2 regions of the Rhizobium sp. RAF56 genome follow, and region 2 is predicted to be linked to the other one. Evidence: predicted binding sites of a transcription regulator. Region 2 holds the regulator's gene; the other holds the start of a gene.
What was found. The regulator LexA, encoded in region 2, represses DNA repair genes until DNA is damaged. The targets are predictions, from matches to a motif close to TGTTCNNNNTGTGTTCNG.
Positions count from the first base shown of each region.

Region 1: dnaE (DNA polymerase III subunit alpha) is a predicted target of LexA. The motif match lies at 3,855-3,872, and genes of this name have one in related genera.

Region 1 covers NZ_JBFRDU010000006.1:173,071-180,425, reverse strand. The annotation lists gene proS (proline--tRNA ligase) at 230-1,552, shown strand; gene AB4048_RS07285 (lipoprotein-releasing ABC transporter permease subunit) at 1,571-2,890, shown strand; gene AB4048_RS07280 (ABC transporter ATP-binding protein) at 2,903-3,589, shown strand; gene dnaE (DNA polymerase III subunit alpha) at 4,102-7,355, shown strand, end outside.
Region 2 covers NZ_JBFRDU010000003.1:96,486-103,840, forward strand. The annotation lists gene pdhA (pyruvate dehydrogenase (acetyl-transferring) E1 component subunit alpha) at 1-862, opposite strand, end outside; gene AB4048_RS03715 (FtsB family cell division protein) at 1,043-1,354, opposite strand; gene eno (phosphopyruvate hydratase) at 1,501-2,775, opposite strand; gene kdsA (3-deoxy-8-phosphooctulonate synthase) at 2,923-3,768, opposite strand; gene AB4048_RS03730 (VOC family protein) at 3,765-4,652, opposite strand; gene lexA (transcriptional repressor LexA) at 4,968-5,684, shown strand; gene AB4048_RS03740 (ComEC/Rec2 family competence protein) at 5,678-7,355, opposite strand, start outside.

The DNA.
Region 1 (7,355 bases), on a different contig from region 2:
AAAAAATTTTTATCGACAACACTTTGCCGTAAACCATTAAAAACGCGCTTATTTTCGCATACGCGAAAATTCATGACTAACGCCCCTCATTGTGCTCGCGGCTGAAAATTCACGCACGCAATTGCGGGTTTCTTTCCAGCCTCGAAGCGGTTATGAACACCGTCAGCGTTAACTCTTTTCGCCGATTCCGCGGCCTGTGGAACGGCAAAACACCTTGGGTAATATACCAATGCGTCTTTCCCGCTATTTCATGCCGATCCTGAAGGAAAATCCGAAGGAAGCAGAAATCGTTTCACACCGCCTGATGTTGCGTGCCGGCATGATCCGTCAGCAGTCGCAGGGCATCTATTCCTGGCTGCCGCTGGGCAAGCGCGTGCTGGACAAGGTCAATAATATCATCCGCGAGGAGCAGAACCGCTCTGGCGCCGTGGAACTGCTGATGCCGACGCTGCAATCGGCGGAGCTGTGGCAGGAGAGCGGACGCTACGACGCCTATGGCAAGGAAATGCTGCGCATCAAGGACCGGCAGGACCGACCGATGCTCTACGGGCCGACCAACGAGGAAATGGTCACCGACATTTTCCGCACCTACGTCAAGTCCTACAAGGACCTGCCGCTCAACCTCTATCATATCCAGCTCAAGTTCCGCGACGAGATCCGTCCGCGCTTCGGCACGATGCGCTCGCGCGAGTTCCTGATGAAGGACGCCTATTCCTTCGATCTCACGCGCGAGGGTGCGGAGCATTCCTATAACAAGATGTTCACGGCCTATCTGCGTACTTTCTCGCGGCTTGGGCTGCGCGCGATCCCGATGCGCGCCGATACCGGTCCGATCGGCGGCAATCTCAGCCACGAATTCATCATCCTTGCCGATACCGGCGAATCCGAAGTCTTCTGCCACAAGGATTTTGTCAATTTCGACATTCCCGCGGTCGACACGGATTTCGACGATGTGGCCGGCTTGAAGAAAGTTTTCGATCAGTGGACTTCGGTCTACGCGGCCACATCAGAGATGCATGAGGAAGCGGCCTTCAATGCCATTCCCGAAGGCGAGCGCCTTTCGGCACGCGGCATCGAGGTTGGCCACATCTTCTATTTCGGCACGAAATACTCCGAGCCGATGGGTGCCAAGGTCCAAGGTCCTGACGGCAAGGAACATTTCGTCCACATGGGTTCCTACGGTATCGGCCCCACGCGCCTTGTTCCCGCCATCATCGAAGCATCGCATGACGAGAACGGAATCATCTGGCCGGATTCGGTCGCGCCGTTCGATGTGGTGGTGATCAACATGAAGGCCGGCGACGAAGCCTGTGATGCGGCTTGCGAGACGCTTTACGGAGCGCTCTCGAAGTCCGGCAAGGACGTGCTGTTCGACGACCGCGACGAGCGGGCGGGCACGAAGTTCGCGACCGCCGATCTCATCGGCGTTCCCGTGCAGATCATCGTCGGCCCGCGCTCGATCGCGAGCGGCGAGGTGGAAATCAAGGACCGCAAGACCGGCGCACGCGAGACGGTGACGGTGGAAGCGGCAATCAACCGGCTCGCGGGCTGATCTAGGAATGGTGCGGCAATGGCGGTAAGCAACGCGGCAGAGGACCAGCAGGAAAAGCCCTCCGGCGCGGGCCTGTCCGCTTCGGCGCGCCCCTTTTCCAGGTTCGAACGCATGGTCGCCTGGCGCTATCTGCGAGCCCGGCGCAAGGAGACCTTCATCTCGGTGATCGCCGGCTTTTCCTTCGTCGGCATCATGCTCGGCGTCGCGACGCTGATCGTCGTCATGGCGGTGATGAATGGTTTCCGCACGGAGCTCATCACCCGCATTCTCGGCATGAACGGCCACGTCATCGTGCAGCCGATCGATGCGCCGCTGAACGACTACGCGGCGCTGACCGATAAGTTCGCCGTCGTGCCCGGTGTGACGATGGCGATACCGTTGGTGGAAGGCGAGACGCTCGCCTCCGGGCATGGAGGCGCTGGCACCGGCGCGCTGGTCAAGGGGATGCGCGCCGACGACCTCACCAAGCTCAAGACCATTTCCGGCAACATAAAGAGCGGCGATATGGTTGGGTTCGCCGCAGGTACCGGCGTTCTCATCGGCACGCGGATGGCCCAGCAGCTGGGCCTTGCCGCCGGCGACCAGATCACGCTGATCGCGCCGGACGGCGACATCACCCCCTTCGGCGTCAACCCGCGCGTCAAGACCTACACTGTCTCGGGCATCTTCGAGATCGGCATGTCGGAGTATGATGCCTCGATCATCTTCATGCCTCTGGAGGAGGCGCAGCTCTATTTCAACGCCCCTGGCATAGTGCAGTCGATCGAACTCTTCATCAGCCATCCCGACGACGTCGATCAGATCAGGCCGAAGATCGAGGCCGCGGCCGGGCGTCAGGTCTTCCTGACCGACTGGCGCCAGCGCAACGAGACGTTCTTCTCGGCGCTCCAGGTCGAGCGAAACGTCATGTTCATGATCCTGACGCTGATCGTCCTCGTGGCGGCGTTGAACATCATCTCCGGGCTGATCATGCTGGTGAAGGACAAGGGCAGCGACATCGCGATCCTCAAGACCATGGGCGCAAGCTCCGGCGCAATCATGCGCATCTTCTTCATGACCGGGGCGGCGATAGGTATCGTCGGCACGTTTGCGGGCGTGCTGCTCGGCGTCCTCGTCTGCGTCAACATCGAGTCGATCCGTCAATTCTTCTCCTGGGTTTCGGGCACGATGCTGTTCGATCCGGAACTCTATTTCCTCAGCCAACTGCCGGCCGAAATGAGCATGCGCGAGACTGTTTCCGTGGTTGCCATGGCGCTGACGCTCTCCTTCATCGCCACCATCTTTCCGGCATGGCGCGCCTCCCGGCTCGATCCGGTGCAGGCCCTGCGCTACGAATAAGGATTTCTGCCGTTGAACAATCGCAATGTCGTTCTCAAGCTCACCGGCGTAGAGCGCCACTATGGGCAGGGCGAAACGCTGCTCTCGATCCTGAAGGGAGCCGACTTTTCGTTGCGCACCGGCGAGATCGTCGCGCTCGTCGCCCCGTCGGGAACCGGCAAGTCGACGCTTCTGCATGTCGCTGGACTGCTGGAGCACCCCGACGCCGGGGAGGTGACGATCAACGGGCAGAACTGCGAAAACCTCACCGACGAAAAACGCACGGCCATCCGCCGCAGCGACATCGGCTTCGTCTACCAGTTCCATCACCTCTTGCCGGAGTTTTCCGCGCTCGAAAATATCATGATGCCTCAACTGATAGCCGGCCTTCCGTGGGAAGAGGCGCGCGAGCGCGCGAGCGCGCTTCTCGACTATATGCGCATCGGCCATCGCGGTGACCATCGTCCGGCCGAACTCTCCGGCGGCGAACAGCAGCGCGTGGCGATCGCCCGCGCCGTCGCCAACGCGCCGCTGGTGCTGTTTGCCGACGAGCCGACCGGAAACCTTGATCCGGAAACGGCAGGCTATGTCTTCCAGGCGCTGGAGGCGCTGGTGCGCCAATCTGGCCTTGCGGCGCTGATTGCCACGCACAACCATGAGCTCGCCAGCCGAATGGACCGCCGGGTAACCATCGAAGACGGCAAGGTCGTGGAATTCTGAGCAGCTTCAGGGCAGTCTGCAGCGCGATGATCCGTCCCGATATAGCTCATCGCCGATAGCGGCTTTCGGTGCCACGGAAATAACCATCTAGATACCGGTCGCAGCCACATGGTATGCCCGCCGCGAGGATGACATTGCTCTCCTGCGCGCGCATAGATCTGCGAATTCGCTTCGATGAGGCTTTCGAATTCGCCTCCGTCCATTATTCGCCCCCTCGGCAGTGTTAACCATAGCTCAACGAAACTGTGTGGAACCATGTTGACAGCGGAACATATATCGAACAAAGTAAAAACATAAAAGCACAGGAGAGCCAAATGACTGACATAATCCGTGATATTGCAGCATTCACCTCCATCGTCATGTTCGTAGCCAGCTGCTCGCTGATCATGATGGCCATGTAATCGAACGGGGTCGCGGACTTATGACCGTGATCCACAGGCGGGACGCTGGACAGCGGCTCTCCAAACGCCGAAAATGCGGCCGATTCATCGGTGAACGCAGGAAGGCATCTCATGGCGGAAAAAGGTAGCGGCGCGGTCGGGCCGCTGGGGACTACTCCGCAGTTCGTCCACTTGCGCGTCCATTCCGCCTATTCGCTTCTCGAGGGTGCGCTACCGCTCAAGAAGATCCTTGCCAAGGCCACCGGCGACAGCCAGCCGGCGATCGCCATCACTGACACCAACAACCTTTTCGTTGCGCTGGAGTTTTCCCAGAAGGCGATGGAGGAGGGCTTGCAGCCGATCATCGGCTGTCAGGTGTCGATCGACATGGAAGACGGCGCCGAGACGGATCGGCGTGGTCAGCATATTCAGGCGAAGCTGCCCGCGATCGTGCTGCTTGCCGCCACCGACGCCGGATACGAGCGGCTCGTCGATCTCGTCAGCCGCGCCTATCTCGGCGGCGAAGACAATACTGCCATCAATATTCGCGCTTCGTGGCTCGCCGAGATCGGTACGGAGGGCATGATCGCGCTGACGGGTGCGGCCGGAGGTCCGGTCGATGTCGCATTGAAGGAAGGCCGGCCGGCGCAAGCCGCCTCGCGCCTTCTAGAACTGAAGCGGCTCTTCGGCGACAGGCTCTATGTCGAGCTGCAGCGCCACGCCACCTATGACCGCCGTCACGAACACAAGGTGATCTCGCTCGCATACGAGCACGATCTGCCGTTGGTCGCGACGAACGAGGCGTTTTTTCCGACCCGCGACGACTACGACGCCCATGATGCGCTGATGGCTGTGGCGCACAATGCCATCGTCTCGGACGACAGTCGTTTCCGCCTGTCGCCGGATCACTACCTGAAGAGCCGGGCCGACATGGCCAAGCTCTTCGCGGATCTGCCCGAGGCGCTCGAAAATACGGTCGAGATCGCGCACCGCTGCTCCTTCGTCCTGAATACGCGCAAGCCGATCCTGCCGCGCTTCACCGGCGGTAGTGCCGATCCGGAGGAGGCCGAGCGCGCCGAGGCAAGGGAACTGCGCGATCAGGCGGTGGAGGGTTTGAACCAGCGGCTCGCCACGCTCGGCATGGCGGCGGGCTACGAGGAACAGGAATATCGCGACCGGCTGGAGTTTGAACTCAGCGTCATCGAGCGCATGAAGTTCCCCGGCTACTTCCTGATCGTTGCCGACTTCATCAAATGGGCCAAGCAGCAAGATATTCCCGTCGGGCCGGGTCGCGGATCGGGGGCAGGGTCGCTGGTCGCCTATGCGCTGACGATCACCGACGTCGATCCCTTGCGTTTTTCGCTGCTCTTCGAGCGCTTCCTCAATCCGGAACGCGTCTCGATGCCCGACTTCGATATCGACTTCTGCCAGGATCGCCGCGAGGAGGTGATCCGCTACGTCCAGAAAAAGTATGGCCGCGAGCAGGTGGCGCAGATCATCACTTTCGGTTCGTTGCAGGCGCGCGCAGCACTTCGCGACGTCGGCCGCGTGCTGGAAATGCCCTATGGCCAGGTCGACAAGATCTGCAAGCTGGTTCCGAACAATCCCGCCAATCCGACGCCGCTCTATAAGGCAATCGAGGAGGAGCCCAAACTGCGGGAAGAGGCGGAGAGGGAGCCGGTGGTCGCCCGCCTGCTCGACATCGCCCAGAAGATCGAAGGGCTTTACCGTCACGCCTCGACCCACGCCGCCGGCATCGTCATCGGCGACCGGCCGCTGTCGAAGCTTGTGCCGATGTACCGCGATCCGCGCTCCGACATGCCGGTCACGCAGTTCAACATGAAGTGGGTCGAGCAGGCGGGGTTGGTGAAGTTCGACTTCCTCGGTCTGAAAACGCTGACGGTGTTGAAGGTCGCCGTCGATTTCGTCGCCAAGCGCGGGATCAGCATCGATCTCGCCGGCATCCCGCTCGACGATAAAAAGACCTACGAGATGCTGTCGCGGGGCGAAACGGTCGGCGTGTTCCAGGTGGAAAGTGCCGGCATGCGCAAGGCCCTGATCGGCATGCGACCGGACTGCATCGAGGACATTATCGCGCTCGTCGCGCTCTATCGTCCCGGCCCGATGGAAAACATCCCTGTCTATAACGCCCGCAAGCATGGGGAAGAGGAGCTGGAGTCGATCCACCCGACGATCGACCATCTGCTCAAGGAGACCCAAGGGGTTATCGTCTACCAGGAACAGGTGATGCAGATCGCGCAGGTGCTCTCGGGCTATTCGCTCGGCGAGGCTGATCTATTGCGCCGCGCCATGGGTAAGAAGATCAAGGAGGAGATGGACAAGCAGCGTGCCCGCTTCGTCGACGGCGCGGTGGCCAACGGCGTGGCCAAGGGCCAGGCCGACGTCATCTTCGACCTTCTGGCCAAGTTCGCCAACTACGGCTTCAACAAGTCGCACGCGGCGGCCTACGCGATCGTCTCCTACCAGACCGCCTATATGAAGGCGCACTACCCGGTGGAGTTCCTGGCGGCGTCGATGACCCTCGACATGGCGAACACCGAAAAGGTCAACGACTTCCGCCAGGACGCCAAGCGGCTCGGCATCGAGGTGATCGCGCCTTCGGTCCAGACCTCCTACCGGCATTTCGAAACCGGGGGAAACCGCATCTACTACGCTCTTGCTGCACTCAAGGGCGTCGGCGAATCCGCCGTGGAGCATATCGTCGAGGTCAGGGGAGATCGGCCGTTTGCGAGCCTGGAGGATTTCTGCCTGCGCGTCGATCCGAAGCAGGTGAACCGTCGCGTGCTGGAGAGCTTGATCTTCGCCGGCGCCTTCGATTGCTTCGGAACCGACCGGGCGCAGTTGATCGGCGGGCTCGATCGTATCATGGGCTATGCGCAGCTGGCGCAGGAGAACAAGCGCAGCGGCCAGTCCGACATGTTCGGTTCCGGCTCTGGGTCCGGGCCGGAGCGCATTTCCCTTCCGCCCTTCACCCCTTGGCTTGCTTCCGAGCGACTGTTGCGCGAATTCCAGGTCCTCGGTTTCTACCTGACCGCCCATCCCCTCGACAGCTACGATTCGATCCTGAAGAAGATGCGGGTGCAGACATTCGCGGACTTCTCCGCGGCGGTGAAGCAGGGCGCGAGCAACGCGCGGCTCGCTGGCACCGTGATCTCCAAACAGGAGCGCAAGACGCGCACCGGCAACAAGATGGGCATTATCGTCTTTTCGGATTCGTCCGGCCAGTTCGAGGCTGTGTTGTTCTCCGAATTGTTGAACCAGTATCGCGATGTGCTGGAGCCGGGTAAATCCTTCATCATCATTGCGGCAGGCGAGGAGCGGCCTGAGGGCGTCAGCCTTCGGCTGCAATCGGTTCAGTCGCTTGA
Region 2 (7,355 bases):
TCTTCTGCACTTCGTCCTTGGAGCGGTATTTAGCCGGGTCCGACATGGAGTGACCGCGATAGCGATAGGTCAGCATCTCCAGGATGATCGGGCCGTTGCCGCCGCGGCAATGCGCGACCGCCTCGTCAGCGGCCGCCTTCACGGCGCGAACGTCCATGCCGTCCACCTGGATGCCGCGAATGCCGAAGGAGGCGCCGCGCTGCGAGAAGTCGGCCTGCGCGGTGGCGCGGGCGGTCGACGTTCCCATGGCGTAGCGGTTGTTCTCAATGACGTAGATCGCAGGCAGCTTCCAGAGCTGCGCCATATTGAAGCTTTCGGAGACCTGGCCCTGGTTGGCGGCGCCGTCACCGAAATAGGAAACGCTGACGTTGTCGTTGCCGCGATACCTGTTGGCAAAGGCAAGCCCAGTGCCAAGAGACACCTGCGCACCCACGATGCCGTGACCGCCGTAGAAGTTCTTTTCCTTGGAGAACATGTGCATGGAGCCGCCCTTCCCCTTGGAATAGCCACCCCGGCGCCCGGTGAGTTCAGCCATGACGCCGCGCGACGACATGCCGGTCGCCAGCATGTGGCCGTGATCGCGGTAACCGGTGATGACCTGATCGCCATCCTTCAACGCCATCTGCATGCCGACGACGACGGCTTCCTGGCCGATATAGAGATGACAGAACCCGCCAATGAAGCCCATGCCATAAAGCTGGCCGGCCTTCTCTTCAAAGCGTCGGATCAGCAGCATGTCGCGGTATGCCTTCAGTTCGGCATCGCGATCGAACTCGGCGATCGCCCCTTGGACGAACCCCTTGTTGTCGGCTGATTTGGACGTTTTACGGCTGGAAACGGACGCAGTTTTTCGCGGCGCCATTCAACCCTCCCCCTATGATTAGCATCGTTCAGTCTGGACGAGTACCATAGGCAAGAAAATACGCCACAGCAATGCCAGAATTGCATGCCTCGTATTCTACATATCTATTTGATAAATAAACAAAAAATGCGATTAACTAGATTTAAGTTAATCGCACCTGCGGCCCGATTTGCGCCGTTTTCAGTTATTGAAGATAACGATTTCGTCAGCCTTCGAATAGTTCAGCTGATAGCGCGCCTTTTCGTCCAGCATGTCCTTGTCGAGCGAGCCGTCACTTAGTAGTGACACGGCCTTTTCGAGATGTTCGCGCTTGGCGACGAGCACAGCCAATTCGTCGGTGCGCACGAGGCGCTGGCGCTCGAAAATCTCCGTCGCACGCAGACCGTAGTCGCCGTGGATGCAATGATAGCCGAAATAGGAAACAAAGGCGATCGCGATCGCCGGAAGAACGAAACGGCCGAGCCTTCTCTTCTTATGATACTTTGTCCACATGCTCGCCTGCTTGTAACGCCACATCTTCCAGAGGCGACATTAGCCACGAGAGATTAACCGTCCGTTGACTCTAGCGGGCGCGCAAACAAAAACCGCGCCCGGAGGCGCGGTTCAGGGGTCTACAAGATCCGGAAATCTCTTATTTATCAGCCGCGAAGAATGGAGCGGCCGGCATACTGTGCCTGCGGACCAAGCGCTTCCTCGATGCGGATGAGCTGGTTGTACTTGGCAAGACGATCGGAGCGCGACAGCGAACCGGTCTTGATCTGACCGCAGTTGGTGGCGACCGCAAGGTCGGCAATCGTTGCATCTTCCGTTTCGCCCGAGCGGTGCGACATGACGGCGGTGTAGCCTGCCTTGTGGGCGGTTTCGACGGCGTCCAGCGTTTCCGTCAGCGAGCCGATCTGATTGACCTTGACGAGGATCGAGTTGGCGACGCCCATGCGGATGCCGTCGCGCAGACGCGCGGAGTTGGTGACGAACAGATCGTCACCAACCAGCTGCGTCTTCTTGCCGATCAGGTCGGTCAGCGTCTTCCAGCCATCCCAATCGTCTTCCGCCATGCCGTCTTCGATCGAGATGATCGGATACTTCGCGGCGAGCTCCGCGAGATATTCCGCCATGGCACCCGGTTCAAGCGTGCGGCCTTCGCCTTCAAGCACGTACTTGCCGTCCTTGAAGAATTCCGTCGAGGCGCAGTCGAGGCCGAGGAACATGTCTTCGCCGGGCTTGTAGCCGGCCTTTTCGACCGCCTTCATGATGAAGTCGAGTGCTGCCGGGGCGCTTGAAAGGCCGGGCGCAAAACCGCCTTCGTCGCCGACATTCGTGTTGTGGCCCTGCGCCGACAATTCCTTCTTCAGAACGTGGAACACTTCCGAGCCCATGCGCACCGCATCGCGCAGCGTCTCGGCGCCGACCGGCAGGATCATGAATTCCTGGAAGTCGATCGGATTGTCGGCATGGGCGCCGCCATTGATGATGTTCATCATCGGCACCGGAAGCAGGCGGGCATGCGCGCCGCCGACATAACGGTAGAGCGGCAGGTTGGCGCTCTGGGCGGCCGCCTTTGCAACGGCGAGCGATACGCCGAGAATGGCGTTGGCGCCGATCCGCGACTTGTTCGGCGTGCCGTCGAGCTCGATCATGATGTTGTCGATCTGGATCTGGTTTTCAGCATCCATGCCGCCGATGGCATCGAAGATTTCGGTGTCGATGGCCTCGACCGCCTTTTCGACGCCCTTGCCATGGTAACGGCTGCCGCCATCTCGCAGTTCGACTGCTTCATGGGCGCCGGTCGAGGCGCCCGACGGCACGGCCGCGCGGCCCATGCTGCCGTCTTCCAGATAGACGTCGACCTCGACGGTCGGATTGCCACGGCTGTCGAGAATCTCGCGGGCGATGATGTCGGTGATGGCGGTCATGATAGCTTCCTGCTCGCTGGTGGTTAAATCGATTGAAATCTGTCTAGAGCGGCCCAGCGGAATTTTCAATGCCGCGTTGCCGTGACGAAAAGCGTTCCTGCCGCCTAAACGAGTTTCGTGTCAGACGTTTGAACGCAATTCCAGTTTTCAGCCCTTGGCGATGGCATCGAAGGCCAGCAGCTTTTCCAGAAGCCGCGGCATATCCTTCAGATGCACCATGTTCGGCCCGTCGGAGGGCGCGTGATCCGGATCTTCGTGCGTTTCGATGAACACGCCGGCAACGCCGACAGCAACGGCTGCGCGCGCCAGCGTCTCCACGAATTCGCGCTGCCCGCCGGTCGAACCGCCCTGGCCTCCCGGCTGCTGCACGGAATGGGTGGCATCGAAGATTACCGGAGCAACCATTGCCGCCATGATCGGCAGCGATCGCATGTCGGACACCAGGGTATTGTATCCAAACGACGCGCCACGCTCGCAAAGCAGAATGTTCGGATTGCCGCTTGCATTGAGCTTTTCGAGGACATTCTTCATGTCCCACGGGGCGAGAAACTGGCCCTTCTTGACGTTGATCACGCGACCGGTCTTGGCGGCGGCAACCAACAAATCGGTCTGGCGGGACAAAAACGCGGGTATCTGCAGCACGTCCACGGTCTTGGCGACGACGGCGCATTGCTCTTCGGTGTGGATATCGCTCAAGACCGGAAAGCCGAACTCCTTTTTCAGATCGGCGAAGATTTCCATGGCACTATCGAGCCCGATACCGCGCTTGCCCGATAGCGATGTGCGGTTCGCCTTGTCGTAAGACGCCTTGTAGACCAGACCGATCCCCAGCTTGCCGCAGAGTTCGCTAAGCGCACCTGCCATCATGAAGGAGTGATCCCGGCTCTCCATCTGGCAGGGACCTGCAATCAGCGAAAGCTTGCCGCTGTTCGAAAACAGAACGCGAGAAGCGCCCTCGCCTGCGACGACTTCGGAATTTGTCGGATGGCTCATTGTGTCTCCTCGAAAGCAAACAGAGCGCCCTGGCCGAGCGCTGCCTTGATGACGATGCGATTGCCCGCGCGCGTGTGGGTCACGCCGTTAGCAGTCAAATGCGCCGCTGTCACGGAAAGATCGCGGACGCGAAAGAGAATCGCCCTTGCGCGCAAACCCGGGTCCGTCTGGGCGATCCTGAGATCATAGAAGGCTTCGAGCGCTTGCGGCGTCATGACGGCCAGGCGAACGTTTGCCGTCTGAACCGACAGCCCGAATGAATGTTCTTGAACCTTGGCGCCGCCGCAGGCCTGCGAGAGGAAGCCGGCAAAGGCTTTAGGATCCCGAGTGGAAAGCGTTACCTCGGCCATGCCGGTGGTGCCGTTGGCATGCCGCTCCAGCGCACTGCGGTCCGACGGAAGAGGATTGGTCCGCTCGCAGCAAAAAGCAAGGAAATCAGGCGCGCGCAGGTCCGCGGCAAAGGCTAAGCGAAAGCCCGCCACCGATTGCGTCTCGTCGGGCATGCGCACTGGCCGCGAAAACTCGAGCAGCCGGCCGGCCGAAATCGCATTTGCACGAAATCGCTTGTCGTCGGCCGCTGCGTCGGCCGTACCGAACGCAATGGCGGAGAAGCCCTCTTCCCCTTGCCGGAACCGAAAAGCCAGGTCGCGCGCCGTAAAAACGTTACCTTCGGCAGCGCTCGCCACGGTTCGCTCGTGATCGGCAACGCCGAGCGGCTCAAGATAAGTCTGGTCGGCGAGGAATACGCAGGCGTTTTCCGTTCCGAAGGGATGAAGCGCGTCGGCTGCGACCGTAAAGCCAAGCTTACCCAGCCTCTCGCGCGCCGAGGCAATGCTCATTGTCGGCAACACCAGATGGTCAAGCGGATGTGGCGACGAGCTCATGCCCTGCTCCCTCAATCGTCTTCCTCAAGCCTTCACGTGTGGTAGCGTTTGCGCCTTTCCGCGACCCGTTTCAAGCCCAAAGGCTGCGGTGGCAACACCGATACTCCGAATCGGATTGATGACTTGCCCGCCAAGATTTCTGACCGCGTGTGCCAAGAGACCGCGAGAAACGCCCGCAGGCGGCACCAATCGAGCATGCGAAGGTGAAATTCATCATCAGCGCGACCATCTTCACGAAAATTTAAGCACTTGCGGAACACATATGGAACATATAGTGTCCGTTCTGGATTTGTTTCACGATTGGGGCCTCATACAATGTTGACTCGCAAGCAGCAGGAACTGCTACTTTTCATTCACGAGCGAATGAAGGAATCCGGCATACCTCCCTCTTTCGATGAAATGAAAGACGCCCTCGACCTGGCGTCTAAGTCCGGTATCCATCGGCTCATTACCGCGCTCGAGGAGCGCGGTTTCATTAGGCGGCTTCCGAACCGGGCCCGAGCGCTCGAAGTCATCAAGCTGCCTGAGGCCTACAGCCCCAGCATGCAGCCGCGGCGCGGGTTTTCGCCGAGCGTCATCGAGGGAAGCCTCGGAAAGCCGCAGCCGGTAGCGCCCGCCGCGACAAAAACCGCCGACAACGGCAACAATTCGGTTTCCGTTCCGGTGATGGGACGGATCGCAGCCGGCGTGCCGATCTCGGCCATACAGAACAACACCCATGATATCGCCATACCCGCCGACATGTTGGGCTCCGGTGAACATTACGCGCTGGAGGTCAAAGGCGATTCGATGATCGAGGCCGGGATCTTCGATGGCGACACGGTGATCATTCGCAATGGCTCCACCGCCAATCCCGGCGATATCGTCGTGGCTCTCGTGGACGACGAAGAGGCTACGTTGAAGCGCTTCCGACGCAAGGGTGCCTCAATTGCACTCGAGGCCGCCAATCCGGCTTATGAGACCCGCATCTTTGGGCCGGACCGCGTGAAAGTTCAGGGCAAGCTGGTAGGGCTCATTCGCCGTTATCACTGAGCGGTGAAATCGGGGTCCGTCTTGAACGTTCCCGAACGCCAGTCATAGGCTCGGTGGATGTTCCAGGCTCTCGCGATTCCATCGAATGCTGTCGTGGCGATGGGGTTTCCCGAGCCGACATCGATTTCCACCGATCCCGAGCGTCTTAGGCTCGTGGCGCTGAAAATCCGGGCGCCGGTGCGGCAACGGTCCAGTTTCAATCTCGCCGGGGTGACGACGATATCGGCGGTATCACAGGCAGGACCGAGATAGGCGGCTTGGTTGATGGTGATCAATATCTGTGCATTCGACAGCAGTGCGGCGCACCACTCCCGTCCGTTGCAGGCAAACCCGCCATCTGGGACCACATCCAGCGCCCGCTCCATTTCCTGACGGACGATTTGCCGTTGCGCGGCATCCAGCGCGACCCGACCCTGGCGCTTGCTGGCACGCGGAAGAGCAAACATGTCCCCGAGCATGCGTGGTGGCTGCCACGCATCGATTGCCAGCGCACGCTGCCACTGCTCGAAAATGAAATCCGGCGGCCGTTCCCGATTGGGCGCCAGGCGGCCATCTCGCCAGAGCGCAACCAGGTCGCCGTCCTCCGCGATCATCACATCGGGAGGCGGCCGGCCGGGTATTGCAGCGGATAGTGTGACGACGGCAACGATGAGCAGCACTCCAATGTGCCGGAGGCGCGTCCGCAGAAGCCCCATCAGGAGGATGCCGGCAACGACGGCGGGGAACAGCCAGGGCGGCAGCCGGGCGAACGGCACGTTCCCGCCCCAGGCTGCGACGGTCTTCGCGATCGCAATCACCGCATCGAGGCCCAAGCCGGTGATCTTCCAAGGTACGGCATCCAAGCCAAAGGGCATCAATAGCATCGCCAGCATGCCGACCGGCATGACGATGACGGAGACGATCGGCATCGCCGCCAGATTGGCAACAAGGCCGTATGTCGCCAGCCGGTGAAAATGCTCGATGGAGAAGATCGCCGTGGAGGCCCCGCCGATGAGCGAGGTCATCGCAATTCCGGCAAAGAAGCGCCCGGCCGCTTTGATCGGCCAAGGGGTTGGCAACGGAATGATCGTGCGCTCGCGACTGGCCCGCCTTGTCCAAAGCCTGTAGCCGGAGACGAGGGCGAGCGTCGCGGCAAAGGACATTTGAAAGCTCGCCCCGAGCACCTCCGACGGCGATAGCGCCAGGATGACGATTGCTGACAGCGCAACGTTTCGCAGACTGACGGATGGCCGGTCGAGCAGGACCGCCACCAGCATGATCGCCATCATCACAAAGGCGCGCTCGGCCGAAACGCCGAATCCGGAAATGAGATAGTAGGCGGTCACCGTCATAAGTGCGCCAACGGCCGCGAACTTCTTGATCGGACGCGCCTGCGCCACTCCCGCGAAGAGACTGAGCGCGTGGCGCAAGCCGACGTAGAAAATGCCGGCCGAGAGCGCCATGTTCAGCCCCGATATGGCGATGATATGCGCTAGCCCGGAGACCCGCAGCGCATCGATCGTCTCCGGCGAGATGGCGCGCCGCTCGTCGTTGACCAGCGAGGCGGCAAACGCGCCGGTGTCGCCCGGCAGGATGGCGCGGATGCGATCTCCGATCCGTTCGCGCAGGGTCGTCAGTTTCCGTTCGAGGCTTGCGACAAGCGTCGCGTCCTCCATGTCTCCGTCTGGAGAC